3 regions of the Caballeronia sp. LZ033 genome follow, and region 3 is predicted to be linked to each of the others. Evidence: predicted binding sites of a transcription regulator. Region 3 holds the regulator's gene; each other region holds the start of a gene.
What was found. Region 3 encodes HrcA, which represses chaperone genes, less so after heat shock. Its sites were predicted from a motif close to TTAGCACTCNNNNNNNNNGAGTGCTAA; they were not measured.

Region 1 (10,196 bases), 2.1 Mb from region 3:
GAATTACCGCGCGCTCGTCGACATGTCGGCGAACGGCGGCTACGGGCGTTTCTGGGGGCCGAATGTCGACCTGAACGGCAACGACACGCTCGGCGAAGGCAAGATCGCGGGCAAGGAATACCTCGCGTTCGCCGACGACGGCAGCGGCACGCAGAACGTTTCGTTGATGGTCCAGGTGCCGGCGAGCTTCAATCCCGACCAGCCGTGCATCGTGACGGCGACGTCGTCGGGATCGCGCGGCGTGTATGGCGCGATCTCGGCGGCGGGCGAGTGGGGCCTGAAGCGCGGCTGCGCGGTGGCCTATACCGACAAGGGCAGCGGCAACGGCGCGCACGAACTGGCGAGCAACCTCGTCACGCGCATCGACGGCACGCTCGTCAATGCCGATTTCGCCGGCACCAGCGCGATCTTCAAGGCGAATGCAAGCGCGTCCGCCATCGCATCGTTCAACTCGGCCTTCCCGAACCGCTACGCCTACAAGCACGCGCATTCACAGCAGAATCCCGAGAAGGACTGGGGCGCGAATACCCTGCAGGCGATCCAGTTCGCTTACTGGGCGCTCAACGACATGTTCGGGCCACTGAACGGTTCGAACCATCAGGTGCGCTATGGCAAGGGCAGCATCACGACCATCGCCGCTTCGGTGAGCAACGGCGGCGGCGCGGCGCTGGCGGCAGCCGAGCAGGATACCGACGGCTGGATCACCGCGGTCGTCGTCGGCGAGCCGCAGATCAATCTGAACCTGCCGTCGCAGGTGTCGGTGCGGCAGGGCGGCCTGCCGGTCGGCTCGTTCGGCCGGCCGCTCGCCGACTACATGACGCTCGCCAACCTGCTGCAGCCGTGCGCCGCGCTTGCCCCCGCCGCAGCCGGCGCGCCGTACCTGACGACGCTGCCGCTCGCCACGACCACGGCGATCCGCACCGCGCGCTGCGCGTCGCTGGCGGCGGGCGGACTGATCTCGGGCGCCACGACGATCGCCCAGGCCAACAGCGCGCTCGACCAGCTGCACCAGGCCGGCTACGAAACTGATTCCGATACCTTGCAGGCGCCGATGTGGGATTCGCAGGCGGTGCCGGCGGTGGCGGTCACGTATGCCGACGCCTACATGAAGGCGAGCGTGCTCGACAACCTGTGCAACTTCAGCTTCGGCACGACCAACGCGGTGAGCGGCGCGGCGGGCGTGGCGCCCCTGGTGTCGCCGATGCTCACGGTCTTCGGCAACGGCAATGGCGTGCCGCCGACCAACGGGATCAACCTGGTCTACAACGTGGGGACGGGCGGCGCGGCGGATCATCGCTTTGCCACGCCCGACGCGAGTTATGCGGGCGCGGCCTGCCTGCGCTCGCTGTGGACCATCGGCAACGCGACGATGGCGGCCAGCGTGAATGCGATCCGCGTGAACGCGAACCTGCGCGGCAAGCCGGCGATCATCGTGCAGGGACGCGCGGATGCGCTGGTGCCGATCAACCATGCCGGTCGGCCGTATCTGGGCGCGAATCGCATGGCGGAGGGCAACAAGAGCCAACTGTCGCTGTACGAGATCACCAACGGCCAGCATTTCGACGCATTCCTGAGCGTCGCGGGCTTCGACACGCGCTTCATTCCGGTCCACTACTACAACATTCAGGCGCTGAACCTGATGTGGAATCATCTGAAGAACAACGCGACGCTGCCGCCTTCGCAAGTGGTGCGGACGGTGGCGCGTGGCGGCACGGCGGGCTCGGCGCCCGCGCTCACGACCGCAAACCTGCCGGCGATCGCCGCCGATCCCGGCGCCAATGCGATCAGCGTGTCGGGCGGCGCGGTCAACGTGCCGAACTGACGGGCGCCGCTGCTGCCGACGACGCCTGTGAAGCGCTCGCCGCGACCGCCTCCGAAGTCGGGATGGCGGTGGCGGCGGCGGGCGTCTGCACGACGATCGGCGTGGGCGTGAGGTCCGGCGAGTTCACGATCAGCGAGGGCGCGAGCGGCTTGCTCTTCACCTCGTCGGCGGCGACGGGCGCGCTGCGCGGCACCGTGTTCAGATAGTGGCTCATCAGGTTGAAGAAGCGATCGTAGAACTTGCCGGCGGGCACCGTTTCGCTCGAGATCTTGACCATCGCGTCGCTGTTCGAGCGGATCGGCAGCGACAGCGAACCGAGCACGCTCAGTCCCACGCTCGCCGACGTGTCGCTTTTCTTGAGCGCATAGCCGTCCTGGACGGCGTTCACATACGCGATGCTTTGGTTCGTCGCGTTTTCCCCCGGCGTGCAGACCACATGAAACGACACCACGACGTGGGTTTCGGCGCTCGGCTGGAAGTTCTTGGTGGCGTCGACGGTATCGGGCTGGCCCATGGTCGTCAGGAAACCTTGCGAGAGCAGGGCGCGACGCGCGGCCTCGCAGGTTTCGTTGACGGTGGCGTCGTAGTTGCGCGCGAACGGGCTCGCGCCGGTGTTGAACAGCTCCTGCTGGTAACTGGGGGTGGTGGCCGAGCGGCCTCCGCAAGCGGTGAGGGCAATCAAACCAAGGAGAACGAGACTTGAGCGCAGCGACGGCATGGACATAAAGCGGCGGATCCGGAGTGTGGGTCAACGGCAGAGACAAATTGTAGTGCCGTCGGACTGGACGATGAAAAAACGCGGTCTGCAACCCTCGTCCGATCCGTGACTGACAGCGTGATGAACCGGCGTGCGCTTGAGGTTCATCGGAAGGCGCAAAACCCGGCGCGGGGCCGGGTTGTCTGCTGCTGGTGCTGCTGCTTATGCTGCGGCCAGCCGGATTACGGACGATTGAAATCGACCGGATTGGCGGCTTCGGGACGCACGACGCGATCCAGGAAGTTCAGCCGATGCGCATGGCCTGCCGCAGAGGCGCCTTCAGCGGCGCCGCCGAAGGCGCTTGCATTGGGCTGGCTGGCGCCGACCCGGGCTTCCGCAGCCTGGATGTCGGCCGGATAGGTGGTTTGATCGCCGACCGGGTTATAGCCGGCGCGCTCGAGCTGGACCAGTTCGGCACGCACCTGGGCACGGGTGACGGGACCGTCTTCGCGGGCCTGGGCAAAACCGGGAGCGGCCAGGACGGCAACGATGGCAAGGGCGGGAACGATGGACTTCAACATGACGACCTCCGAATCTTGATTGGGGAAACGATGCGGCAGTAAGTGGTGGTGCTGCTTGCTGTTGCTTCGTCGGTGAAGGCAGTCTAGTTCGCGGCGATCTAGGTAAAAACCCTGATTCGGATAAATCAGAATTCTTCAATCGACATTAATCGATTCAATCGGGGTCTGAGGTCTCATAGGACACGTGCTGATTTCACGCCTGCAAATGCGGGCCTCCGGTGAACCTTTTCCTCGCGGACCCGGTCAAGACGAATCCGTGCGGTTCTCGCCAACTGGCCGGCAAATTCGAAAAAATTTCACCGCTACGGGATTACCCGCCGTCCCCATCCTTGAAATTGTCAAATCCGGTCCATATAATTGGCACTCACCGCACGCGAGTGCTAACAAGTTTGCCGTTCCGCGGGCATTGCCTTGCAGGACGGGTTTTCCAGCGATTTCAGTCTCAATCAAGAGAGGAGTGTGTATGAACCTTCGTCCTTTGCACGATCGCGTCATCGTCAAGCGTCTGGATCAGGAAACCAAGACCGCATCGGGCATCGTGATCCCGGAAGCCGCGGCAGAAAAGCCGGATCAAGGCGAAGTCCTGGCCATCGGCCCGGGCAAGCGCGATGACAAGGGCGCGCAAATCGCCCTCGACGTGAAGGTCGGTGACCGCGTGCTGTTCGGCAAGTACGCCGGCCAGACCGTCAAGGTGGACGGGCAGGAACTGCTCGTCATGCGCGAAGAAGACATCATGGCCGTCCTGGTCAAGTAAGCATCCTTCCTGCACGTCTGGCTTCGCCCTTTGCAGCAGCCCCTCGGGCGCGCATGGCGAAGCCGGAAAACTGAATCGAATCAAGGAGTCTTGATATGGCAGCTAAAGAAGTTACTTTTGGCGATTCCGCACGCGCCAAGATGGTCGAAGGCGTGAACATCCTGGCCAACGCGGTCAAGGTCACGCTGGGTCCGAAGGGTCGCAATGTCGTGCTCGAGCGTTCGTTCGGCGGCCCGACGGTCACCAAGGACGGTGTCTCGGTCGCGAAGGAAATCGAACTGAAGGACAAGCTCCAGAACATGGGCGCGCAAATGGTCAAGGAAGTGGCTTCCAAGACCAGCGACAACGCCGGCGACGGCACCACGACCGCTACGGTCCTGGCGCAATCCATCGTCCGTGAAGGCATGAAGTACGTTGCCTCGGGCATGAACCCGATGGACCTGAAGCGCGGCATCGACAAGGCCGTTGCTGCCGCCATCGAAGAACTGCGCAAGATCAGCAAGCCTTGCACGACCAACAAGGAAATCGCGCAAGTCGGCTCGATCTCGGCGAACAGCGACACCTCCATCGGTGACCGCATCGCTGAAGCCATGGACAAGGTCGGCAAGGAAGGCGTCATCACCGTCGAAGACGGCAAGTCGCTGGAAGACGAACTCGACGTCGTCGAAGGCATGCAGTTCGACCGCGGCTACCTGTCGCCGTACTTCATCAACAACCCGGACAAGCAAGTCGCCGTCCTCGAAAACCCGTTCGTGCTGCTGCACGACAAGAAGGTTTCGAACATCCGTGACCTGCTGCCGGTGCTGGAACAAGTCGCGAAGGCTGGCCGTCCGCTGCTGATCATCGCTGAAGACGTCGAAGGCGAAGCGCTGGCTACGCTGGTCGTCAACAACATCCGCGGCATCCTGAAGACGGTTGCTGTCAAGGCTCCGGGCTTCGGCGACCGTCGCAAGGCCATGCTGGAAGACATCGCGATCCTGACCGGCGGTCAAGTCGTCGCGGAAGAAACCGGCCTGACGCTCGAAAAGGCAACGCTGGCTGAACTGGGCCAGGCGAAGCGCATCGAAGTGGGCAAGGAAAACACGACGATCATCGACGGCGCTGGCGAAGCCGTGAACATCGAAGCGCGCGTGAAGCAAGTGCGCAAGCAGATCGAAGAAGCGACGTCGGACTACGACCGTGAAAAGCTGCAAGAGCGCGTGGCCAAGCTGGCCGGCGGTGTTGCAGTGATCAAGGTCGGCGCTGCGACCGAAGTCGAAATGAAGGAAAAGAAGGCACGTGTTGAAGACGCACTGCACGCAACCCGTGCAGCTGTGGAAGAAGGCATCGTGGCGGGCGGCGGTGTGGCGCTGATCCGTGCACGTCGTGCGATCGACGGCCTGAAGGGTGCGAACGCCGACCAGGACGCCGGTATCAAGATCGTTCTGCGTGCAATGGAAGAACCGCTGCGCCAGATCGTGACGAACGGCGGCGAAGAAGCGTCGGTCGTGGTGGCAGCGGTTGCTCAAGGTTCGGGCAACTACGGCTACAACGCGGCGACGGGCGAGTACGGCGACCTGGTTGAAGCCGGTGTCGTGGACCCGACGAAGGTCACGCGTACGGCGCTGCAAAACGCGGCATCGGTGGCAGGCCTGCTGCTGACGACCGACGCAGCCGTTGCCGAACTGCCGAAGGAAGATGCTCCGATGCCTGGCGGCATGCCCGGCGGCATGGGCGGCATGGGCATGGACATGTAAATCTGGCTTCACGCCGGACTACATGGGCGCGAGTCTCGAAAGGGGCTCGCGTCATGTCAGAAAAAAACCTGCAGCGATGCAGGTTTTTTTTCGTCCGCCTTTTCCTGACACGACACGCCTACTTGTTCATGTCGTCGCGCAGCTTCTGCGCCGCGGCCTTGTAGTCGTAGGTCGGATAGAACTCCGTGCGATATCCGCCCCACGCGGTACTCTCTATCGCGCGATTCACCTCGCGCAGCCGGTCGGCCGGCACGCGCAGCGTTACCACCTGGCCGATGCCCATCATCACGTACCACGACACCACTTCCACGCCCGGCGGCGGGAACTGCTTGAAGTAGCCCTGTTCCTTGAGTTGCTGATTGATCTGCGGAAGCGTCTTCGATTCATCGTGCTTGAGGAAGATCGTCAGCAGGAAAGTGCCGTCGCCGGCGGGTGTGGCGGCGGGTGGCGGCGCTGCGTTCTGCGCTTGCGCGGGAACGCAGAGGCCAAGCAGACCAGCCAGCAGCGCGGCTTCCAGTAAGCGGGTGAGTCGTCCTGCCGGCTTGTGCATCGCGTGAACCTCCGTCGCGTCGAACGCTTCAGACCTTGTGATGAATCCGCAAGCGCTCCATCAGATGCAGCGCATTGGGCTGGGCATGGCCTTCGGCCGTGTTGTCGAAGACGCACCAGACCTCGGCCGTCTTTTTGGCGCGGGTGTGCAGCGTGCGCGCCAGATCGTCGAGATAGGTGTAGTTGTAGGAACTCTTGTAGAGCTCCGGCGAACCGTGCAGCCGCACATAGACCAGTCCGCCATCCGCCCGGTGCCGGATTTCGCAGTCGTCGGGAATCGGGTCGGCGTCAACGTAGGCAATGTGATGCGCCTTCAGCAGCGCGGCCGCGTGTGTCGTGAACCAGCCGTGCTCGCGCGCTTCGCAGGCAATCGGCAGATCCGTGCGCGCACGCAGCGTCTTGAAGAAAGGCTCGGCGATGTCGTGATCGAAGGGCAGGCTGGGCGGCAGTTGCACGAGCCAGCAGCCCAGCCGGTCGCCCAGTTTGCCGGCGGCGTGCAGGAATTCGTCGAGCAGCGCTTCGCTGTCGACCAGTCGCGCTTCGTGCGTGATGGCCTTCGGCAGCTTGACCGAAAAGCGAAACGAGTCGGGGACGCTCTCCGCCCAGTGCGCGTAGGTTTCCGGCCGATGCGGCTTGTAGAAACTCGTGTTGATTTCGACGCACGTCAGCGTGTGCGCGTAGCGCTCGAGATGCGAGCCTTCGCCGGGGAAGCTGGCTGCGACAGCGCTCGACAGACCCCAGCCCGCGCAGCCGATGCGGATCGCGCCTTGTGGGCCGGGCTTGTGCAGATGGGGCAGTCGGTACGGCATGCGTTCGCGAAGCCTCCCTCTTGGGGTTCACTGCAAGCGGTTCACTGCAAGAACTCAGTGCCGCGCTTCTCCCGGCAGACCGGTGGAGTCGTCGGACAGCGAGGACGCGTCGCCTTCCTCGTCCGCGTCATTCGAGCGCGCCCAGAAAAAGCGGTCAGGCAAATAAGCGCCCATGCCCGGTCGAAACGCGGCGCGCGCCGCCTGGAACACATATTCCTGGGCCTCGCGCGCGGCTTCCGCAGGCTCCTGGCCGTTCGCCAGCAAGGCGGCGATGGCCGAACCCATGGTATCCGTCAGGCCGACGACGCGATGCACCGCCCGGTCCCATATGTCTTGACGCACTTGTCCCTCTTCGCTGTACAACGTGATCACGTGCCGGTGCGTACCCGCTTCCAGGGCCAGCACGTACTCGCAGCCCTGCGACAGCAGGTGTGAAATCGCCGTGTCCAGCGTGGGCGATTCCGCGTCGCTGTCCGGTTGCGCGAGCTGCAGCAGCGTGGCGTGATCGGCAATCAGCATGGTGGTCTGCGGCACGAGCAGATCGGCCAGCGACTCGCGCAACTCATCCGCGGCGAGGACGTGCTCGTCGTCGAGGGTGAAGTCGGGGGCGAGGATCAGCGGGACGTCATCGTAGTCGGAGACCACTTCGGCGATCGCCGACACGACTTCGGCCCGGGTCGCCGCGCCGATCTTGAACGCGGCTACCGGCATGTCCTCTAGCAACATGCGCGCCTGGGTTGCCACGGCATCGGGATCGAGGCCGGTCACTTCGTCGCAGGACGCGGAGTCGCGCACCGCGTAACCAGTCAGCACCGTGACGCCGTGACAGCCCATGCTCGCGAGCGTCAGCAGGTCGGCCTGCAGGCCGGAGCCGCCGGTGGGATCCGAGAGGCCGAAGGTGAGTACGATCGGTGGGGAGTCGCCGGTCATGGCAAAAGCGGACATTGTGGTATTGGATTGCTTGGATGGACATGGCGGCTCGGAGCGGGTCCGCCCGCGCGTGTTCAACTGTTCGCGCGAAGGAATGCCTGCTCGGACACGCTCCGATTATGCGGCCTAATGCCGTCCGACTGTTCTCTTTGCGCACTTTTTTCCGACGCGCTAGCCTTCGCATGGGAGCGGCACCGGAGCGACAAGATTACAACCCGCCTTGCGGGCGGGACGCTTGCTAGGCATCACTACAGCAACACGGTACCATCTTGTCCTAATTTCAACCGACCAATCGACCTGGCGTCAGTATGGAACAGAGCGAATCTCAACACGAACCGCGCAGCTGGATGTGCCTGATCTGTGGCTGGATCTATGACGAAGCAGCGGGCCTGCCCGAAGAGGGCATCCCGCCGGGAACCCGCTGGGAGGACGTCCCGATCAACTGGACCTGTCCCGAATGCGGAGCCCGCAAGGAAGACTTCGAGATGGTGCAGATCTGACTGACATGTTTTGACGCGCCGCATGACCTCCGTCATGCGGCGCGCGTTTTTTGGCGAGACGCCGGCCGAGGTGGAGCACATCGCCGCCGGGCGCAGGGCATGCGGACCTTCCCGATCAGGCGTTGCGCCTTGGCAGCACGTATGCAGCATGCACGCAGCATGTGCGCGCAACGGCCGGCCCTCCCGCGACGCCGGCTTCGCATCGACCGAAGACGCAGTGACGCAGTTCAACCGCGTGCGGCGGCCCATCGAGCCACACGCCCGCGCAACGGCTTGTGAGCGCCCGACATGACATCACGTCCCGATCTGCACGTTCCGTTCGAAGCCTTGCCCAATCCGCGCGGCGGATCGGTGCGGCTCGCCGAGATGGCCCTCACCGATGCCCAGCACGCCTTCCAGCGCCAGGGCGAAACCGGCGCGGCGCTGAAACGGGCGATCGCCGCGCTGCATTCGGCCGGCTGGCTGCCGGCGCAGCGCTTTGCGGAGGCACTGGCGCTGGTCGCGCCGCTGGGCGATGAATCCGACGCCAACCGTGCGCGCATCGCGGATGCGATCGCCATCTTCGGCGCCGCGGTGGAACGTCACAATTTGCGCGAGCTGGCCTGCTCGACAGCACTCTTCGATCACTATCGCGGGCTGCATGCGCTGCTGGCGGCGCACACGCGCGTGGCGCCCGTTTCGTACGACGACCTGGCGCTTGCCGGCCGCGCGATCGCCCCGGCAACGCTGCGCGGCTTCGCGCCCGAGCGGCTCGCGCGCGTGCGGGCGCATTACGAGGAAGCGCTGCTCAGGCTGCTGCGCGGACCGGCCGACGAATCCGCCGCTGCCTACGCTCGCCTGGATGCGTGCCTGGCCGATCTGCGCGGCCCGGATCCTTACGATTTCTGGCGGCTGGCGTCGTCGTGTGTCACGTCGTTGCGCGCGCGGGCCGCGCGTGCCGAACCTGACGACGGCGCCCGGCAGAATGCTCATGACGCCGATGCGAGACGTCTGTACGCGCGCTTCAACCTTGTGCTGGCCGATCAGGCGCACGCGCTGACCTACGCCCCGCGCTCGCTGGTGCGCGCGACCCTCGCACTGCTGTGGCGCGATTTCGCGCTGTACGGCGCGGCGCCGGAGGAGGCGGAGCACGTCGATGTGCTGCGCGACTACGGCCTGACGGTCGCGTGGCACGTGGCGTCTACGCCGGCGTCGGAGGCGGCGTGGGAAGAGGGCGCGGCGCAGGCCGGGGAACTTGCCCGCGACGCCGCCACGCGCGATCTCGGCGTGCTGCGCGTGAACGCGTTCGCCTACGAGGATTTTCTGCAGAGCGCGGAGACGGCCATCGAGGCGCTGGTCGAGCGGGGTGCGCAGGCGAGCGAAACCGGCACGGTGGATGAGGCGGCGGCGCTGTCGGCGGCGAATGCTTCGCATCGGCTGGGCGCGGCGGCGTGCGCGCTGGGGCTGGGCCATGTCGCGTTGCTCGCCGATACGCTCGGTCTCGCGTGGCGGCGCGTCGCGTATCACGGCGAGGCCCGCGGCGCAGCGCCTGCAGCAGCCGAAGGCGCGACCCGCGGTCTCGACGCCACCGTGCCCGAACGCGCCGCGCACATGCTGCGCTCGATGCTGCATCAGGCGGCGGCGGGGATTGCGCCGTCGGAAGGGCGTGGCTCGATCGTCGCGCTTACCGGGATGATCGAAAAACCGATGCCCGTTACGCGTTAATCGTCATCGCTGGACCGGGGCTCGTCTGGCCGCTTGCCCGGCCCGCGCACCACGTCATAGCGCGCGAGCGTGCGTTTGCGCGCTGCTTCGTGATCCACCACCGGTTGCGGATAG
Region 2 (10,196 bases), 170 kb from region 3:
ATCGAGCCGATGAGCATCGCCGCCAAGCTCGAATTCTTCGAGATGCTGGTGAAGATCGGGTTCAAGGAAATCGAAGTGGGGTTCCCTTCGGCATCGCAGACGGATTTCGATTTCGTCCGCAAGCTGATCGACGAAAAACGCATTCCGGACGACGTCACCATCGAAGTGCTCGTGCAGTCGCGGCGTGAACTCATCGAACGGACGTTCGAGGCGGTCGAAGGCGCGAGCAAGGTGATCGTGCATCTCTATAACGCGATCGCGCCGTCGTTCCGCAAGATCGTGTTCAACCAGTCGAAGGACGAGGTGAAGGCGCTGGCGGTCGAAGGCACGCGCATGATCAAGGAATGCGCGGCCACCCGGCCGGGCACGCACTGGACCTATCAGTACTCGCCCGAAACCTTCAGCATGACCGAGCTGCCGTACGCGCGCGAGGTGTGCGACGCCGTCGCGCAGATGTGGCGGCCGACGCCCGATCACAAGATGATCGTGAACCTGCCTGCCACGGTCGAAGCCGCCTCGCCCAACGTCTTCGCCGACCAGATCGAATGGATGGACCGCAACATGGGCTTCCGCGACAGCATCGTGTTGTCGGTGCATCCGCACAACGATCGCGGCACGGCGGTCGCCGCCGCGGAACTTGCGGTGCTGGCGGGTGCGGACCGCGTCGAAGGCTGCCTGTTCGGCAACGGCGAGCGAACCGGCAACGTCGATCTCGTGACGCTCGCGCTCAATCTCTACACGCAAGGAATCGATCCGGGCCTCGATTTCTCGGACATCGACGCCGTACGCCGGCTGGTCGAACGCTGCAACCAGATTCCGGTGCATCCGCGTCATCCGTATGCCGGCGACCTCGTGTTCACCGCGTTTTCGGGTTCGCATCAGGACGCCATCCGCAAGGGCTTCGCGCAGCGCGAGCCGGGCACCGTCTGGGAAATTCCCTATCTGCCGATCGATCCCGCCGATCTCGGCCGCAGCTACGACGCCGTGATTCGCGTCAACAGCCAGTCCGGCAAGGGCGGCGCGACCTATCTGCTGGAACGCGGCCTCGGTTTCACGCCGCCGCGCCGCGTGCAGATCGAATTCAGCCACGCCGTGCAGCAGGTCACCGATGCCTCGGGCGCGGAAATCGGCGGCGAGGCGATCTGCGAACTCTTCAAGCGCGAGTATTTCGACGCGGGCGGGCCGGTGTCGCGCGTGGACGCAGCGACGTTGTCGGTGTTCGGCAAGCGCGTCACGGTGCCGGGCGCGGCGAGCGCCTCGAATGCGGCGAGCGGCGATGCGTGGGCGCGGACGGTCGCGTCGGTGCTGGGCATCGAGGCCAGCGTCAACTGGCTTGAAACGGCCGTGACGGCGGGCGGCGATACGGCGGCGTTCGTCGGCTGCCGGGTCGGCGACGGGCAGACGCGTTTCGGCGTCGCGGTGCATGCGAATCCGGCGCTGGCGGTCGCCGATGCGGTCGTGAGCGCGGTGAACCGCTCGAAGCGCGTCGGACAGGTGGAACGGCAGGACGAGACGGTGGAGACGGCGTAACGCCGGGTGGAGGGGGCGGCGCGCGCAGCTATTCGAGTGCTATTCAAGTGCAACGCGCGTTGCCTGCAGCGCCAGCAGCTGCCACTGCCCTTCGCTCTGGACGTGGACCGCGGTGTAGGCGATGGGAAACAGCAGCGCGCCGTTCTTCGATTCCATTTCGATCAGCGCCCGCCCCGACACCAGGCAGGTGTCGCGGCCTGCTGCGAAGACGTCCTGCGACTGGATCTCGATCTGCCGATACCGCCGCCGGCCCGCGGTGATCGCGTCGATGAACTGGCGCTTGGTTTCGCGCTTGCCGTTGGTGTGGACATAGCAGACGTTCTCGGCCAGCAGCGCGTCGAGCGCCGGGCCGTCGCCTTCGACCATGGCCCGGAAGCGGTCGCGCTCGAGGCCGCGGATGGCCTCAATGGTTTTCGCCGGCATCTGTCGGTCCTCTTGAGTCGAGGAACCGCTGCGCCGGCGCCTCGTCAGAAGTTGTATTGCAGATAGAGCTGGCTGAAATTTATACCAGGATTCGGCTCTTTGATACTGGCGTTCGAGAGATGCTGGAAGCGGAAGCCCGCCTGATAGTTCTGCTTCTCGCCGAAGATCATGCCGACGCCGACCATGTCGGCGAACTGGAACGCGGTGGACACCGTGAAGTCCTGCGTGATCCGCGTGTGCGACAGCAGCCGCACGCCCACGCCCGCCTCGATGAACGGCCGGAAATAGCCCGAGCTCTTCACGAAACGCAGCACCGGCGTCAGACCGAATTCCCAGATGTTCGGGTGCACGGCATTGTCTTCAGTGGTATGCCAGTACGACACGTGGCCCTCCCCGACGACCGTAAAATGGAAGCCGCCGATTTCCCACCAGGTGAGGCCGGGATCCCAGACCAGGCCGAGATCGGCTTTTTTGATGTCGCGATCCGCGACGCCGCCGGCAAACTGCACGCCGAACCGGTCAGCATGCGCGGCAGCCGAGGCCAGGCCGAATGCGGCGCAGACTGCCAGACGGGACAGCGGACTCAGCCAGGAACTCTTTTTTTTATGCATGGGCACCCCATATGCTCCGATGACAGGCGGGTTCACGAGACGACAGTCGTCTGGCGGATTCTAGAGACCTTTTAAAACAATTGCAGGATTTGCTGCTGCCTTACACTTTTCGTTGAATTATCTTTCGTCTGCCAGGTTCAAACTGGAAATACATTCGACACTGCCGCCCATATCGGTAAGTCTGACCTTGTACGCCGCAACAGTCTGTCCTATTAAACCCGCAACTCTGATAGCATTTGTGGGAACTCCCGCATATCCCTCCCCTCTAACACTTAGCACTCGTTGAACCGGAGTGCTAATATCGTGCTTGACTTGCCGCGGCCGGAATCAACAGAAGGCCAAGGCAAACAGCAATTGTTGATTAAGGAGCTTATGAGCGTGTCCAATGCGATGACCCTTCCGAATGTACTGAGCTCGGCACCTGCCAAGGCATCTTCGGCAGGCGCGCTGACGTACGCACAGTCGTCGATGTTGACCGGCCAGATCGGCAACATCGATTCCTACATACAAGCAGTGAACCGTATTCCGATGCTGTCGCAAGCAGAGGAACGTCAGTACGCCACCGAATTCCGCGAACAGGGCAACCTGAACGCCGCGCGCCAGCTGGTGCTTTCGCACTTGCGGCTGGTCGTGTCGATCGCCCGCAACTATCTTGGCTACGGCCTGCCGCACGCGGACCTGATCCAGGAAGGCAACATCGGTCTGATGAAAGCCGTGAAGCGTTTCGACCCGGAGCAAAACGTGCGCCTGGTGTCGTACGCCATGCACTGGATCAAGGCCGAGATCCACGAATACATCCTGCGCAACTGGCGCATGGTCAAGGTCGCAACCACGAAGGCGCAGCGCAAGCTGTTCTTCAATCTTCGCAGCCACAAGACCAGCCATGCGGCATTCACGCCGGACGAGATCGAAGGCCTCGCGAGCGAACTGAACGTGAAGCGCGAGGAAGTTGCGGAGATGGAAACGCGTCTGTCGGGCGGCGACATTGCGCTCGAAGGCCAGGTGGAAGACGGCGAGGAAGCGTTCGCGCCCATCGCCTATCTGGCTGACTCGCACAACGAGCCGACCAACGTGATCGCCGCGCGCCAGTTCGACAAGCTGCAAAGCGACGGCCTGGCCGACGCGCTGGAGTCGCTCGACGAGCGCAGCCGCCGCATCATCGAGGCGCGCTGGCTCGACGTGCAGGACGACGGCTCGGGCGGCAAGACGCTGCACGAACTGGCCGATGAATTCGGCGTCTCGGCGGAGCGCATTCGCCAGATCGAGGCCAGCGCCATGAAGAAGATGCGTTCCGCGCTGCACGACTACGCGTAACGCCTGACTATGCCTTAAGCAGAAACTGCAAGGCCGGCCGTCGCAAGACGGCCGGCCTTTTCTTTTTTCTTGCTCCGAATGCAGCATAAGTAACGGCGCCCGCAGGCGCCGTTACGTTACGACAGCTCCATCACCGCATCACGCCGGCAGGGGCGCCGCGCCGCCGCCATTGTTCGACAGACGCGTCGACATCTGCGCGGCATAACGCTGCGCCGCCGCGCCCACGACAATGTGGAACGTATCCGCCGACACCCACGCCACATCCAGCGCCGACAGCCGCTGCCGATCCACCGACGAAGGATCGCGCACGACCACACGCAGGCGCGTCGCCGCGACGGCATCGAGCGAGGCCACATTGGTCGCGCCGCCGAACACCGCGAGCCAGCGCAGCGGATCGGGATCGAGCGGGCCGGCGGTTTGATCGCCGGAAGTCGCGGTAGCCGTAGCCGTGGCCGATGCCACAACAGCCGCCGCCGGTTGCGCCGGCGCCGACGATGCCGGCGTCGCGCCGCGCTCCGACGAATGCTCCAGTTCACCGCGGATTTCATCGGCGATGAGATCCGCTTCCGGCCCGATGATGACCTGCACGTTGGTCGCGCCGCGCTTGAGCACGCCACGCGCGCCAATCGTCTTCAACTGCGCTTCCGAGACCTTCTCCGAGTTCACGACCGAGAGACGCAGGCGCGTCGTGCAGGCATCGACGAGCGTCAGGTTCGACGCACCGCCCAGCGCGGCAATGTACTTCGCGGCACGCGAGCTCGCGGCCGACGCGGCCACCGTGCCCGGCAGCGGCGGAATCAGGCCGCCTTCCACCGTTTGCATGGCATCGGTTTCAGCGTCGGTCGTGGCCGGCTCACGGCCCGGCGTCGCCATGTTGAAGCGGCGGATGAAGAAGCGGAACAGCCCGTAGTAGATGACGAAATAGATCACGCCGATCACGAGCGCCAGCCAGCCGCGCTGCGACAGCCCGTAGTTCAGCACGTAGTCGATCGCGCCCGCCGAGAACGTGAAGCCCAGATGGATGCCGAGCGCGGAGCAGATCGCAAGCGACAGCCCCGTCAGCACGGCGTGGATGCCGTACAGCACCGGCGCCAGAAACATGAAGCTGTATTCAATCGGCTCGGTCACGCCGGTCAGGAACGCGGTCAGGGCCATCGAGAACAACAGGCCGCCCACCACCGCGCGGCGCTCCTTCGGCGCTTCGTGGAACATCGCGAGGCACGCGGCCGGCAGGCCGAACATCATGATCGGGAAGAAGCCGGTCATGAAGCCGCCCGCGGTCTTGTCGCCGGCGAAGAAACGATGCAGGTCGCCATGCACGATCGCCCCGCCGTCGGGCGGGGTGAACGAACCGAACACGAACCAGGCCAGCGAATTGATGATGTGATGCAGGCCCGTGACGAGCAGGATCCGGTTCAGCACGCCGAACACGAAGGTGCCGAGCGCGCCGGCCGTCGTGAGCCAGTTGCCCGCGCTGTCGATGGCCGCCTGCACCGGCTGCCAGACATAGCCGAACACGATGCCGAGTATCAGGCAGGCGACGCCCGTGACAATCGGCACGAAGCGCTTGCCGCCGAAGAACGCCAGGTACTCGGGGAGCTTGATGTCCTTGTACTTGTTATACAGATAGCCGGCCACCATCCCGGCGATGATCCCCGACAGCACGCCCATGTTGAGCTTGTCGTTGATGTCCTTCATCACGGCGATCTCGATCAGATAGCCGATCGCACCGGCCAGGCCCGCCGTGCCGTTGTTGTCCTTCGCGAAACCCACCGCCACGCCGATGGCGAACAGCAGCGGCAGATTCGTGAAGATGGCGTCACCGGCGTCGGCGATCATCTTGATGTTGAAGACATCGGGCTGGCCGAGCCGCAGAAGCAGGCCGGCCACCGGTAGCACGGCGATCGGCAGCATCAGCGCGCGACCTAGTCGCTGCATTTTCGCAAACGGGTTGGCGTCCATCGGGTTCTCCAAAAATATAGGTCTTGTCGTTACTGCTTCGGGGATGGCCAAAAATGGCGTGCGCGCGACGGACCGCAAGGGACGATCAGTCCTGCGGCCAGATCTCGCGGCTTGCCGCTCTTACTGCCTGTGCCGATTCGAGCGCGAGGCAATCCTCGGCGCGCTGACGGCAAAGCTGATAGTCGAGATTGCGCACCCGCGCCTTGATGCCGGGCACCGACACCGGATCGACCGACAGTTCGGTCACGCCGAGGCCGACGAGCAAGGGCGCCGCAACCGGATCGCCGCCGAGCGCACCGCACACGCCGACCCACTTGCCGTGCTTCTCCGCGCCCTGCACCGCCGTCTTGATGAGGCGCAGGACAGCCGGATGCAGACCGTCCGACTGCGCGGCGAGATCGGGCTGGCAGCGGTCCATCGCGAGCGTGTACTGGGTCAGATCGTTAGTGCCGATGGAGAGGAAGTCCGCGTATTTCGCGAGCTGGTCGGCGAGCAGCGCCGCCGACGGCACCTCGATCATCACGCCCACTTCCACCGGCTCCGTGCGTCCCGCTTCGCGCGCCAGTTCGTCGATGCGCGCGCGCAGGCGCTGAAGCTCGCCGGAATCGGTGACCATCGGCAGGAGAATGCGCACCGCGCTCGCCGGCTTGACGGCCAGCAGGCCGCGCAACTGGTCGTCGAGCAGATCGGGGCGCACTTGTGCGAGCCGGATGCCGCGCAGGCCCAGCGCCGGATTTTCCTCAGGCGGCAGCGTCAGGTAGTCGACTTCCTTGTCCGCGCCTACGTCCAGCGTGCGGATGACGGCCGTGCGGCCCTGCAAGGCGTCGACGATTCCTTGATAACTCTCCGCGTGCTCAGTGGCGGTGGGCGCCGACTGGCGATGGATGAACAGCAGTTCGGTGCGCAGCAGGCCGACGGCGTCGGCGCCGTTCTCGACGGCGGCCTTCGCGTCGTCGAGCGTCGCGATGTTGGCGGCGACTTCGATCGCCCGGCCGTCCTTCGTCGAGGCCGCCTCTTGCGACAGCTTGCGGTTCGCTTCGCGCACGCCGGCCAGACGATCGCGCTCGGCGCGGGCGCGTTCGACATCGACGTCGGTGGGCGCATGCTCGAGGCGGCCCGCCGAGGCATCGACGACGACCTGCGTGCCTTCCGGAATGGCGTGCAGCGCATCGCCGATGGCGACCAGCGCCGGGATGCCGATCTGCCGCGCGATGATTGCCGCGTGCGAAGTTGCGCCGCCGCGCGACATCACGAGCGCCGTGACGCGCGTGCGGTCGAGCGAGGCCAGGTCGGACGGGGTGAATTCGGTCGCCGCGAGCACGGCTTCCGGCGGCAGTTCCGCTGCCGCCGTATTGGTCAGCCCGAGCGCGCGCAGCACGCGCTTGGCGATGTCGCGCAGATCGGCGGCGCGCTCGGCGAGGAGATCGTCCTGCACGTTCGAGAGCAACGCGATCTGCGTCTGGATCGCTTCGCGCCACGCAAAGCCCGCGCTCTTGCCGAGGCTGATCAGATCGCGCGCGGCGTCAACCAAAGTCGGGTCTTCCAGCAGCACGCGATGCACCGCGAAAATCCCCGCCTCACCCACCGCGCCGCGCTGCGAGGCAGTGCGCACGGTCTCGCCGAGTTCGGCATCGACCTGGGCGATGGCGCGATCGAGCGCACGGCTTTCCGCCGCCGACGAACCGCTCGCCTGCTCCGGCGGCACGATGTCCTGGTCGTCCCATCGCACCAGCTTTCCGACCGCGATGCCCGGCGCGGCGCACACGCCCGCGAGCGTGTTGGGCGGCAGCGGCTGGCCCGCGTCGGCCGTCCGCGCAGCCGACGCGACAGGCGCCGGCGAACGCGTCTGCGCCCGCGATTTCTCGACTTCGCCATGCGCCTCGCGCAGCAATTCGGCGGCGACCGCATCCACGGCCTGCTGCGCCTGCGCGCCGATGCCGACCAGTTCGACCGTCACGCCTTCGCCCGCACCGAGGCTGAGCAAGCCGACCACGCTCTCCACCGGCGCTTTCTTGCCTTCGTAACGCACTTCCACCTTGGCGTCGAAACCGCGCGCGGCCTCGCGCGCCCGCGCCGCCGGCCGCGCATGCAGACCGCCCGCGCTCGCCAGCGTCAGGCGGCGGCGCGCCTCTTCCATGACGAGCGCACCGGAACGCGCCGTCTCGGCCCGCTCGCCGGCTTTCGCACGGAGAACCAGCAAGCGCGCACCGGACTTCAGCACGCCGCGCCCGGCGCGCTCGATGACATCGAACGCGTCGCCGTTGGCAATGGCGATCACGGACACGAGGCTGGGCGCGTGTTGCGCGACAAAATCTGCGTTGAACTCGATCAGCGGCTGGCCGGCGCGCACTTCGGCGCCCTGCTCGACCATCGGCGCGAAGCCATCGCCGCCCAGCTCGACCGTGTCGATGCCGATATGCACGAGAATTTCCGCGCCCTCCTTCGTGCGCAGCGTCACCGCGTGATGGGTGCGCGCGAGATGGGTCACGGTGCCGTCGCAGGGCGCGGCCAGCACGTTGTCGAGCGGATCGATGCCGATGCCGTCGCCGAACATGCCCTGCGCAAACACGGGGTCCGGCACGTCGGCGAGCGGGACGATCGGGCCGGTGAACGGCGCGAGCAGCACGACATCGCTCGGGTTATCGGTGGAATGATTCAACAGGGACTCCTCGGCACGGCGCATCGGCTTTCTCACTCAATGGGTTTCGGTGACCTTGTTCAGGTGGCGCGGCGCGTCGGGATTGCGCCCGCGCGCGGCGGCCAGACCCGCGGCCATCACATAGAACGAAAGGATCGCGGCGATCGGATCCAGCGCCGGATGATCCGTGGCGACGAGCGGCAGCTCTGCATCCGCAACGTCGTCCGGCGCGGCGAGCAGCACGCGCGCGCCGCGTGCGCGCATGTCGGCGGCAAGCTGGATCAGACCTGCCTGCTCCGGTCCGCGCGGCGCGAACACGAGCAGCGGATAGTCGCGATCGATGATTTCCATCGGACCATGACGCACTTCGGCGCTGGAGAACGCCTCGGCCTGGATGCCCGAGGTCTCCTTGAGCTTGAGCGCGGCTTCCTGGGCGATCGCGAGACCGAGACCCCGTCCGATCACGATCATCCGGTCGATGTTCGTCAGCTCCGTCACCGCGCGCGTCCAGTCGAGCCGGCCCGCGGCGCGCAGTGCGTCCGGCAGGGATTCGAGCGCCTTCAGCAGTTCGGCGTCGCGTTGCACGTGAGCGACCACGATGGCCGAGAGCGACAGCATCGCGATGTAGCTCTTGGTCGCGGCCACCGAGAGTTCCGGACCCGCGAGCAAGGGCAGGAAGTATTCGCAGGCGCTTTCGAGCGACGAGCCTTCGACATTGACGGCCGCGACCGTGAAGGCGCCGGCGTTGCGCAACGCCTGCATCGTGCCGACGAGATCCGGGCTCTTGCCCGACTGCGAGAACGCGACGGCCAATTGGCCCGACACGCGCAGCGGCGCCTGTTGCAGCGTGGCGACCGACATCGGCAGCGAAGCGACCGGCACGCCGAGGCGGCTCATGGTCAGGCTTGCGAAATAACTGGCGGCGTGATCCGAGCTGCCGCGCGCCACGGTCAGCGCGACGTGACGCGGCTGCTCCGCCAGTTTTACGGCGAGCGTCTCGACGCGCGAGGTATCGGCGAGCTGGGCCGCGACGACATCCGCGGCTTCCAGCGCTTCGTTAAGCATATTCGACAATGGATTCTCCTTCGACATACGTGGCGGTCAGCGCGTGGTCCCGGTCGAGCACGACGAGATCGGCCCATGCGCCGCGCGCGATGCGGCCGCGATCTTCGAGTCCGAGGTAATCGGCGGGATAGCGCGACAGGCGATTCGAGACGTCCGCGAGCGGAATGCCCAGCGAGACGAGATTGCGCAGCGCCTGGTCCATGGTGAGCGTGCTGCCGGCAAGCGTCCCGTCGGCGAGACGCACGCCGCCCATGCACTTGGTCACATGCTGGCTGCCCAGGCGATATTCGCCGTCGGGCATGCCCGCCGCCGAGGTGCTGTCGGTGACCACATACAGGCGCGGGATCGCACGCAGCGCGGCGCGGATCGCGCCCGGATGCACGTGCAGCAGATCGGGAATGAGCTCGGCGTATTCGGCATGCGCGAGCGCCGCGCCGACCATGCCCGGATCGCGGTGATGCAGCGGCGACATGGCGTTGAACAAATGCGTGAAACCGCGGGCGCCGTGCTTGAGCGCGTTGACGGCGTCGTCATAGGTGCCGAGCGAATGGCCGAGCTGCACGCGTACGCCGCGCGCCGCCATGTCGGAAATGATGTCGAGATGGCCGGAGATTTCCGGCGCGATCGTCACCACGCGAATCGGCGCGAGTTCG
Region 3 (10,196 bases):
TCCTCTTCGGTTTTGGGCGCGGTCCGTTCCGTGTAGATCGTGTAGTTCGACACCTGGCCGCGCGGATTGAAGCGCACCAGCTCGTTGAGGACCTTCGCCGGCACGGGCAGCGCGCGCACGAATTCCGCGAGGATGCCGATGTCGACGGTATCGCCCGTCAGCCGCAACAGCTGTCCCTTGCCGACGCTCGGCGGCCGGAAGGTGGCCGTGAGCAGACGCGACACCAGCAGGCGCGACACCGGCGTGTTGTCGTCGAGCGGCAACTGGCCGAGTTCGGCGTGCAGGTTGCGCAGTTCGAGCGTGTAGGCGGTGTCGTCCTTGGCGACCGTCCAGCCGAAACGCGCGATCGGCAGGTCGAGGCGCGGCTGTGTCGGGTGCACCCGCAGGCTGATGTTCGAGCCGGTCAGTTCGCCGGTCGCGTTCTGCAACTGACCGCCCGCGAAGTTGAGCCAGATCTCGTTGTTGACCTGGCCGTCGAACATCTGGAAGGGCAGTTTCACGTAGCGCGCGAGCATCGGCAGATCGACCGGCCCGGTGGACGCGTACAGCCGGCCAGTCCAGTTCGCGGGCGCGCCCATCGCGGAGAACGGCTGATGGCGGAAGTCGGCGCGCAGGTCGAGCGGCCCGTGCAGCACGTCGCCGTCGGCGGGCGCCTGGAGCGCGGCGCGATGGCGCGTGCCCTGGTTGAGGATCACGACTTGCAGGCGCTTGAACGCGATCTCGGGCGCCGCGCGCTGCGCATCGCGCCAGCGCAGCGTGCCGTCGCGCAGAAGAATGCGGTCCTGGCCGAGCAGCCAGGTCGTGAACGCGTTCGAGCCGGTACGGTGCGTGGGAAGCGGCACCCCAGCGACGCTCAGCGCGCCGTCCGGGTTGCGCGCGATGATCACGTCCGGTCCGTCGACGATCAGGTCCGCGAGCTTGGGCCGCAGCCGCACCAGCGAACTCCACGCGATGCTCGCGCTGGCGTGCGGCACGGCGAGTCCGGGCGAACCGTCGGCGGCGTCGATGCGCAGGTTGTCGATATCGAGTGTCGGCGAGAGCCCTGACCAGCGCGCGGAAATGCGCCCGATATGCAGCTGCGCGTGGATCTTCGACGAGACCATCTGCTCGATGCGCGGGCGGAACGAATCGACCTGCGGCAGCACGATGTATCGCAAGCCGATATAGAGCGCCGCCACCGCGAAATAGAGGACCGCCGCGATGACCAGAACGATTCTGAAGACGCGCGAAAGCACGCGCTCGGCGTTGCCGCTGGGCTGGGCTTGTCCAACTTCGTTCGGGTCGACGGATCGTCTGCTGTCGGACATGCTGCGGCTAATCGGCGATATGGTAGTTTTGCGTGTTTGACGCTGAAATGTAACACGGGCATGGTGTTGACCGCCGCCGTCCGTGCGCTCGTGAAAGCGCGCAGAGCCGCGCCCGGCAAGACTCGGACGGCAGTGCGCGGGGTCCGTGACATTTCAGGAAGTTAAGAGCAGAAGCAATGAGCGAACCCAACCTTTCATGACCGACGCCACTCTCCTCAGTTCCGACTATTCCAACTATGCAGCGCGCGCCTATGCTGCGCGTCCCGAACTGGCGTCCAGCGTGGCGGAGTGGAAGCAGGCGCCCGTCACGCGGCAATGGATCGAAGCACGGCTCGATGCGCATTGCGCGCCCGGCGCCGCACACGGCACGCTCGATGAAGCCGCGCTCAAGACCGCGCTGCGGCGCGTGCGGACAGAAGTGTTCTGCACGGTGATGGAACGCGATCTCGCGGGCGCGGCGAATGTCGCCGAAGTCACCGGCGCCATGACCGATCTCGCCGAAGTGACGGTGCAGCGCGCGCTCGCCGTGCTCTCGGCGGATCTCGAAGCGCTGTTCGGCGAGCCGCGCGGACCAGAGGGCGAGCGGCTGACGCTCGGCGTGGTCGGCATGGGCAAGCTCGGCGGGCGCGAACTGAATGCGTCGTCGGACATCGATTTGATCTTCGTCTACGAGGAAGACGGCGAGACCGCCGGCGGCACGCGCGCGGCGCTCACTACCCAGGAATTCTTCACACGGCTCGGCCGGCGGCTGATCGGCGCGCTCGCGGAAATCACCGCGGACGGCTATGTGTTCCGCGTGGACATGCGGCTGCGTCCCAACGGCGACTCCGGACCGCTCGTGTGCAGCCTCGGCATGCTCGAGGAATATTTCTACGTGCAGGGCCGCGAATGGGAACGCTATGCGTGGATCAAGGGACGGCTCGTCTCGGAGACGCAGAGCGAATCGGGACAGCGCCTCGTCAGGCAGCTCGAAGCCATCGCGACGCCGTTCATCTATCGCCGCTATCTCGACTACGGCGTGATCGCGGCGATCCGCGCGCTGCATCAGCAGATCCGTCAGGAAGCGCGGCGCCGCGCCTCGATGCGTCCCGACAAGGCCGACGACATCAAGCTCGGGCGCGGCGGCATCCGCGAGATCGAGTTCAGTGCGCAGGTGTTCCAGTTGATTCGCGGCGGGCAGGCAGCGGATTTCCGCATTCGTCCGACGCTGGCCGTGCTCGAACGCGCCGAGGCGCACGGCCTGCTTGCGCCGGCCGTGTGTGAGGCGCTGTCGGATGCGTATCTGTTTCTGCGCACGGTCGAGCATCGGCTGCAGTATCGCAACGATGCGCAGACGCACGCGATGCCCGTCGACGATGACGAACGCGCGCGCCTCGCGGCTTCGCTCGGCTTTGCGGACTACGCGGCGTTGATGGACAAGCTCGATGCGCATCGCGAGTTCGTCGAACAGCAGTTCGACGCGATCTTCGCCGACAAGGTGAGCGGCGAGGGCGGTTGCGGCGTGTCGGACGATTCGGCGGCGTCGTGGATCTGGAGCAGCGCGCTCGCCGACGATTCCGCGCAGGAAGAACTGGGTGCGCGGCTCGTCGAACTTGGCTTCGCGGATCCGGCGCCGGTGCTGTCGCGCCTGACCGCCGTATGGAATTCGACGCGCTACGCCAGCCTGCCGCCGCAGAGCCGCGAGCGTTTCGACATCGTCGCGCAGCGGGCGCTCGAAGCCGTGCAGTCGATCGATGCAACCCGTCGCGCCGATACCATCGCGCGCCTGTTCGACCTGCTCGAAGGCATCGGGCGGCGCGGCGCCTATCTGGCGCTGCTGACCGAGTATCCGGCGGCGCTGGAGCGCGTGCTGTCGGTGCTGTCGGGCTCGCGCTGGGCGGCGGGCTATCTGATCCGCCATCCGCAACTGCTCGATGAACTGCTCGACGACGAGGCCATCGCGAGCCCGTTCGACTGGACGCAGTTCAAGCGCTCGCTGACGGCCCGGCTGCAGGCCGCCGAGGACGCCGAGCATCAGATGGATCTGCTGCGCCACGCGCATCAGGCCGAAGTGTTCCGCATCCTGCTGATTGACCTCGCGGGGCGTCTGACGGTGGAGCACGTGAGCGACCGTCTGTCCGAGCTTGCCGACGCCGTGCTCGACGTCACCGTGCAGACCGTCTGGCAGCAGTTCCCGAAGCGGCATCGCGAGACGCCGCTGTTCTCGGTCATCGCCTACGGCAAGCTCGGCGGCAAGGAACTGGGCTATGCGTCGGACCTGGATCTCATCTTCCTGTATGACGATCCGCATGACGCCGCGTCCGAGATCTACGCGATGTTCACGCGCCGCCTGATCACCTGGCTCACGTCGGCGACCGGCGCGGGCACGCTGTTCGATGTGGATCTGCGGCTGCGTCCGAACGGCGAATCCGGGCTGCTCGTGACCGATCTGGACACCTTCCGCCGCTATCAGATCCGCGAGGGCGACGCCGCCAACACGGCGTGGGTATGGGAGCATCAGGCGCTGTCGCGCGCGCGTTTCAGCGCGGGCGATGAGGGCATCGGCGCGCAGTTCGAGGCGATCCGTGCGGACGTGATGGTGACGGAGCGCGATGCGGCGGCGCTGGCGCGCGAGATTGCGTCGATGCGTCAGCGCGTCGCCGACGGACATCCGAACCGAAGCGCACTGTTCGACCTGAAGCACGATCGCGGCGGCATGGTGGATATCGAGTTCGTCGTGCAGTACTGGGTGTTGCTGCATGCGCGCGAGCATCGCGAGTTCGTGCGCAACGCGGGGAACATCTCGCTGCTCAGGATTGCCGCGCAGAGCGGCCTGATTTCAGCCGATGAAGCGGACACGATCGGCGCCATCTACCGGCACTATCGCAAGCTGCAGCACCGGATGCGGCTCGACGGCATGGAAAAGGCGCGCGTGGCGCCGGACGAAGTGCAGGGCGAGCGCGAGGCGGTGACGGCGTTATGGAAGCGGGTGTTTGCCGTGGCTTCCTGAGTCAAGGTTCTGAAGGCGCGGCTCCGGAGCCGCGCCGTTCGCTCAGGCTGCGAGCATTTCCTTGGCGTGCTTGCGGGTGGTCGCGGTGATCTCCAGGCCGCCGAGCATGCGCGCCACTTCCTCGATGCGCTTCGGCTTGTCCAGCGGCGTGACCGTGCTGACAGTGCCGCCGGCGTCGTCGGAGGCCTTGGCCACCTGGAAATGCTGGTCGCCGCGTGCCGCGACTTGCGGCAAATGCGTGACGCACAGCACCTGACGATGCTGTCCGAGCTGATGCAGCAGACGCCCGACCACTTCCGCCACGCCGCCGCCGATGCCGGTGTCCACTTCGTCGAAGATCAGCGTGGGCGTCGGGCTCGCCGTGCTGGCGATGACGGCCAGCGCGAGGCTGATACGCGCCAGTTCGCCGCCGGACGCGACCTTTGCGAGCGGCCTGAGCGCGACGCCCGCATGACCCGCGACGCGAAACTCGATCTGCTCCAGACCGTTGGCGCCGCCTTCCGCGAGCGGAACAAGCGTGACGTCGAAGCTGCCGCCTGCCATCGACAGTTCCTGCATGCCTTCGGTGACCGCCTTCGACAGGTTCTTCGCCGCCTTTCCGCGCGCCTTCGACAAGCCCTTCGCCTGTTCGAGATAGACGCCGCGTGCCTTTTCGGCAGCGGCGGCGAGCGCGTCGAGATCGCCTGCGGCGTCGAGTTCGGCCAGCTGGCGGCGGCGTGCCTCGTGCTCTTCAGGCAGGTTCTCCGGCTGAAGACGGAACTTGCGTGCGGTGGAGTGCAGCTGATCCATGCGCCGGTCCACTTGCGCCAGCCGCTCGGGATCGAGTTCGAGTCGCTGCGCGTAGTGCGACAGGGAATACGCCGCTTCCTGCAACTGGATCTCGGCCGGTTCGAGCGACGCGAGCACGTCGTTCAATGCCGGATCGATATCCGCGAGGCCGCGCAGCTTCGACGTGATGGCGCCGAGCTGCGAGATCATCGCCTCGTCGGACTCGGACAGCGCGCCGAGTGCGCCCTGCACGCCGTCGATGAGACTCGCCGAATGCGACAGCCGATGCTGCTCCGCGCTCACTTCCTCCCATTCGCCCGGCTGCGGCGCGAGCTTGTCGAATTCACTCAACTGCCATGCGAGGCGTTCGCGTTCCAGTTGCAGCTCGCGATCGCGGCTCTGCGCGCTTTCCAGCGCCTGCTGGGCGTCGCGCCAGGCGCGCCACGCGCGATTCACCGCGCCGGCAGTGTCCAGCAACTGCGCGTGGGTGTCGAAGAGTTCGCGCTGCGCGTCGGGACGCATCAGCAATTGATGCGCGTGCTGGCCATGGATATCGACCAGCATCTCGCCCACTTCGCGCAGCTGCGCGAGCGTCGCCGGCGTGCCGTTGATGAACGCGCGCGAGCGGCCGTTCGAGTCGATCACCCGTCGCAACATCACGGTGTCGGCGCCTGCTTCGCCAAGCGCGTGCTCCTCCAGCCAGGCCAAGACCAGCGCATGCGTGGAGAATTCGGCGGTGATGTCGGCGCGCGGCTGGCCGGTGCGCACGACGCCCGCGTCGCCGCGCGCGCCGAGCGTGAGCGCGAGGGCGTCGATCAGGATGGATTTGCCGGCGCCGGTTTCGCCCGAAAAGACCGTGAAGCCGGAGTCGAACTCGATGTCGAGCGCGGCGACGATGACGAAGTCTCGAATGGAGAGGTGTCGGAGCATGGATGCTTCGCGGAAGAGGGTCTGGCGAATCGGATCAGAGAGTGGAGGTGTCCTGCGACGGATGCTCGTTCCAGTGCAGCTTCTTGCGCAGCGTCGCGTAGGTGCTGTAGCCGACCGGATGCAGCACCGGCACCGTATGCTTCGAGCGGCGGACCTCGATGGCGTCGTTGAGCTCGACGGCGGTGAAGGACTGCATGTCGAAATTCACGTTCACGTCCCGGCCGCCGATGATCTGGATGGTGACCTTGGAGTCGTCGGGCAGCACGATCGGACGGTTCGACAGCGAGTGCGGCGCGATCGGCACGAGCACGAAGCCTTGCAGCTGCGGATGCAGGATCGGCCCCGCCGACGACAGCGCGTAGGCCGTCGAGCCGGTGGGCGTGGCGACGATCAGGCCGTCCGAACGCTGGTTGTACATGAAGTGCCCGTCCACCGAGACGCGCAATTCGGCCATGCCGGAGAAGCCGCTGCGATTCACCACGACGTCATTGAAGGCGAGCGCGTGATAGATGGGTTTCTCGTTGCGTACGATGCGCGCTTCGAGCAGGGTGCGTTCCTCGCGCTCGAACTGCCCGGCCAGCATTTGCGGGATGATCTCGCTCATTTCCTTGAGCGGAATGTCCGTGATGAAGCCGAGGCGTCCGTGATTCACGCCGATGAGCGGCGTCCTGTACGGCGCGAGCTGCCGGCCGATGCCAAGCATGGTGCCGTCGCCGCCGAGCACGATGGCGACGTCCGCGCGGGCGCCCATCTCGGCGATGGAGAGCGCCGGGAATTCCGTCACGCCGACCTCCTTCGCGGTGCCCGCCTCGAACACGACCTCGAAGCCTTGCTGCGCGAGGACATCGGCGAGCGCTCGCAGCGGCGGCTCGATGCCTGGCGTATTGGGGCGCCCGACGAGGGCGACCGTCTTGAATTGACCGATTTCCATGCCGGCATTACACCATAGTCAGTGAGCGAAAAGAACCGTGGGTCCCGCGCCGCAAGCGCTCGCGCACGTCTGGGCGAAACGCGCGCCGGCATGCCCATTGTTTCTCGCTAGAATGGAGCGGACGTTGAACGCGATGCGGCGCGCTGCAACGCGAGGCAACGTGACGCAGCGTGAGAATCGTGGAACGCCAGACCCACCCCAACTCTACCCATGAGCCGCGGCGCGCCGCCACCTGCCCCATTGAGCTAAAATCCGGCCATGCTAGACCCACGTGCACAAACCCTCCTCAAGACGCTGATCGAGCGCTACATCGCCGAAGGTCAGCCGGTCGGTTCGCGCACGTTATCACGGCACTCCGGCCTGGAGCTGAGCCCCGCAACAATCCGCAATGTGATGTCCGACCTCGAGGACCTGGGCCTCGTGGCGAGTCCGCATACCTCGGCGGGACGCATTCCGACACCGCGCGGCTACCGCCTGTTCGTCGACACGATGCTGACTGTGGAAGCGCCGCAAGACGAAGCGATGACAACCGCGGTGAAGACCCGCTTGCAGGGCGAGGAACCGCAGAAGATCGTCGCGGCCGCGGCGAGCGTGCTGTCCAGCCTGTCTTCGTTCGCGGGTGTCGTACTGACGCCGCGCCGCAGCCACATGTTCAAGCAGATCGAGTTCATGCGGCTGTCGGACAAACGCATTCTGCTCATCATCGTCACGCCTGAGGGCGACGTGCAGAATCGCATGATGGCGACCCAGCGCGATTACTCGCCGTCCCAGCTCACGGAAGCCTCCAACTACATCAACGCGCATTTCGCGGGCCTGTCCTTCGACGAGGTGCGCCGCCGCCTGCGCGAGGAAATCGACCAGCTGCGCGGCGACATGACCACGCTGATGCAGGCCGCCGTGGTGGCGACCACCACCGAGACGGACCCGATGGACACCGTGCTCATTTCCGGCGAGCGCAACCTGCTGGAAGTGGCCGACCTCTCCTCCGACATGGCGCGGCTGCGCAAGCTCTTCGACCTGTTCGACCAGAAGACCTCGCTGCTGCAACTGCTCGATGTGTCCAGCCACGCGCAGGGCGTGCAGATCTTCATTGGCGGCGAGTCGAACCTGGTGCCCATCGAGGAAATGAGCGTGGTTACCGCGCCGTACGAAGTGAACGGGAAGATCGTGGGCACGCTCGGCGTGATTGGCCCGACGCGCATGGCCTACAACCGTGTGATTCCGATCGTGGATATCACCGCGCGGCTGCTCTCGATGTCGCTCAGTCATCAGTGACGTCCTCGTTGCGCTCATCTTGACGGGTGTCGACGGGCGGCGCTATTCGGCCATTCGGCCGATGATGCGGCCGAAAGCGCGCCGCTATAATGGTCCTCACCTTTCAGCCACCGCCTCCGGCCCGCCTGCCCTATGCGTTTCGACCTCGAGTTGCCCTCGCAGCCCAGCGCTTCTCATCGCGTCGCGGTGCTGCTGATCAATCTCGGCACGCCGGACGCGCCCACGCCGCGGGCCGTGCGCAAGTATCTGGCGCAGTTCCTGTCGGACCCGCGCGTGGTGGAGATTCCGTCGCTGGTCTGGCAATTCATCCTGCGGCTATTGATCCTGCCGCTGCGCGGGCGCGCCTCGGCCCGCAAATATGCGCAGGTGTGGATGCCGGAAGGTTCGCCACTGCGGGTGCATACCGAGAAGCAGGTGGAAGGATTGCGGCGGCTGTTCGCGGCGAACGACTATCGCGTGATCGTGGACTATGCCATGCGCTACGGCACACCCGGCATCGGCGCCATGCTGAATCAGCTCAAGCTCGAAGGCGCGGAGCGCATCCTGCTGCTGCCCATGTATCCGCAGTATTCGTCCTCCACCACGGCCACCGCCTTCGACGACGCCTTTACCGCCCTGAAGCGCGTGCGCAATCAGCCCGAGATCCGCACGGTGCGCCATTACGCGGATCATCCCGCGTATATCGCCGCGCTCGCCGAGCAGGTGCGCGACTACTGGCGGCATCACGGCGCGCCGGATTTCGCGGCCGGCGACAAACTGGTGCTGAGCTTCCACGGCGTGCCCAAGCGCACCATGGATCTCGGCGATCCGTATCACGACCAGTGCCAGCAGACCGGCTCGCTGCTCACCGCCGCGCTTGGGCTCACGCCGGTCGAGTGCCGCGTGACCTTCCAGTCGCGCTTCGGCCGCGCGGAGTGGCTGCAGCCCTACACCGCGCCCACGCTCGCGGAACTGGGCGCGGGCGGCGTGACGCGCGTCGACGTGTTTTGCCCCGGTTTCACGGCGGATTGTCTGGAGACCATCGAGGAAATCGGCATCGAGGTGCGCGACGAGTTCCTGAAGGCCGGCGGCAAGCACTTTCACCGGATTCCCTGCCTGAACGCGTCGCCTGCGTGGATCAAGGGCATCGGCGAAATCGCGGCGCAGCATCTGCAAGGGTGGCCCGTGCAGGCGCCGCAGCCGCTCAGCGCGGTCGCGTGAATCCGGCTTCAACCAGCATGCAGCGATGAACTACAAGATTTCGACGGATCGCGGCGCGCGCCTGCGCATCGACAAATGGCTGTGGGCGGCGCGCTTCTTCAAGACGCGTTCGCTCGCGAGCGACGCGGTGGAGAAGGGCCGCGTGAAGATCGGCGGCGCGGGCGTGAAGCCTTCGAAGGAAGTGCGCGTGGGCGATCTCGTCGAGATCGATATCGAGCGCATTGTCTGGCGGGTCGAGGTGCTGGGCGTGTGCGACGTGCGCGGGCCGGCCAGCGTGGCACAGACGCTCTATGCCGAGACGGAGGACGGACGCGCGCAACGCATGGCCGAAGCCGAACGGCGCCGGACCTTCCGCGAGCCGGCCGCGCAGCTGCAGGGCAGGCCGACGAAGCGCGACCGGCGCGTCATCGACAAACTTTCTGGTTCGGATTGAAGTAGCGTTCCATGGTGGCGTGAACGCCGCCGTATTCGGTGGTGCGGTCGGTGACCGCGCCTGACATGCAGATGGTGGTGGTGCCCGCGACGAGTACCAGGGCGACCACCGCGATAGCAAAGGTCAGTTTCATGGTACCCCCGGTAATGGGTTTCCCCGGCCACGAGGCGCATGCAGGTGCATGCGGGCGCTACGGGGCAGGGTCAGGAAACGGGCAAAGGCTGAAGCGGGTTTGAAGCATTCGGAGGATTAGGGTTAACGTGCGTCCTGCGGGTGCTTCTCTGGAGTGTAGGAGACCGGGGGCTTTCCCTCAATCTCATTCTGCGCGGTGCGGCAAAACGCGCGTTACCGCTCGTTTCAGGC

Region 1: a site for HrcA is predicted at 3,458-3,484, ahead of QCE62_RS12220 (co-chaperone GroES). Genes of this name have one in related genera too.
Region 2: a site for HrcA is predicted at 2,837-2,863, ahead of rpoH (RNA polymerase sigma factor RpoH). Genes of this name have one in related genera too.

Annotation. Positions count from the first base shown of each region.
Region 1 covers NZ_JARUXQ010000001.1:2,610,978-2,621,173, reverse strand. The annotation lists gene QCE62_RS12235 (3-hydroxybutyrate oligomer hydrolase family protein) at 1-1,822, shown strand, start outside; gene QCE62_RS12230 (DUF2242 domain-containing protein) at 1,806-2,546, opposite strand; gene QCE62_RS12225 (DUF4148 domain-containing protein) at 2,762-3,100, opposite strand; gene QCE62_RS12220 (co-chaperone GroES) at 3,564-3,854, shown strand; gene groL (chaperonin GroEL) at 3,950-5,590, shown strand; gene QCE62_RS12210 (hypothetical protein) at 5,709-6,140, opposite strand; gene QCE62_RS12205 (DUF72 domain-containing protein) at 6,169-6,948, opposite strand; gene QCE62_RS12200 (hydroxymethylpyrimidine/phosphomethylpyrimidine kinase) at 7,003-7,878, opposite strand; gene QCE62_RS12195 (rubredoxin) at 8,187-8,378, shown strand; gene QCE62_RS12190 (hypothetical protein) at 8,667-10,082, shown strand; gene QCE62_RS12185 (deoxyribodipyrimidine photo-lyase) at 10,079-10,196, opposite strand, start outside.
Region 2 covers NZ_JARUXQ010000001.1:292,257-302,452, reverse strand. The annotation lists gene leuA (2-isopropylmalate synthase) at 1-1,530, shown strand, start outside; gene QCE62_RS01490 (nuclear transport factor 2 family protein) at 1,570-1,953, opposite strand; gene QCE62_RS01485 (acyloxyacyl hydrolase) at 1,998-2,564, opposite strand; gene rpoH (RNA polymerase sigma factor RpoH) at 2,943-3,878, shown strand; gene nagE (N-acetylglucosamine-specific PTS transporter subunit IIBC) at 4,017-5,840, opposite strand; gene ptsP (phosphoenolpyruvate--protein phosphotransferase) at 5,926-8,523, opposite strand; gene QCE62_RS01465 (SIS domain-containing protein) at 8,536-9,543, opposite strand; gene nagA (N-acetylglucosamine-6-phosphate deacetylase) at 9,536-10,196, opposite strand, start outside.
Region 3 covers NZ_JARUXQ010000001.1:464,708-474,903, forward strand. The annotation lists gene QCE62_RS02250 (AsmA-like C-terminal region-containing protein) at 1-1,307, opposite strand, end outside; gene glnE (bifunctional [glutamate--ammonia ligase]-adenylyl-L-tyrosine phosphorylase/[glutamate--ammonia-ligase] adenylyltransferase) at 1,453-4,296, shown strand; gene recN (DNA repair protein RecN) at 4,339-5,994, opposite strand; gene QCE62_RS02265 (NAD kinase) at 6,029-6,925, opposite strand; gene hrcA (heat-inducible transcriptional repressor HrcA) at 7,184-8,200, shown strand; gene hemH (ferrochelatase) at 8,333-9,400, shown strand; gene QCE62_RS02280 (RNA-binding S4 domain-containing protein) at 9,426-9,833, shown strand; gene QCE62_RS02285 (hypothetical protein) at 9,805-9,966, opposite strand.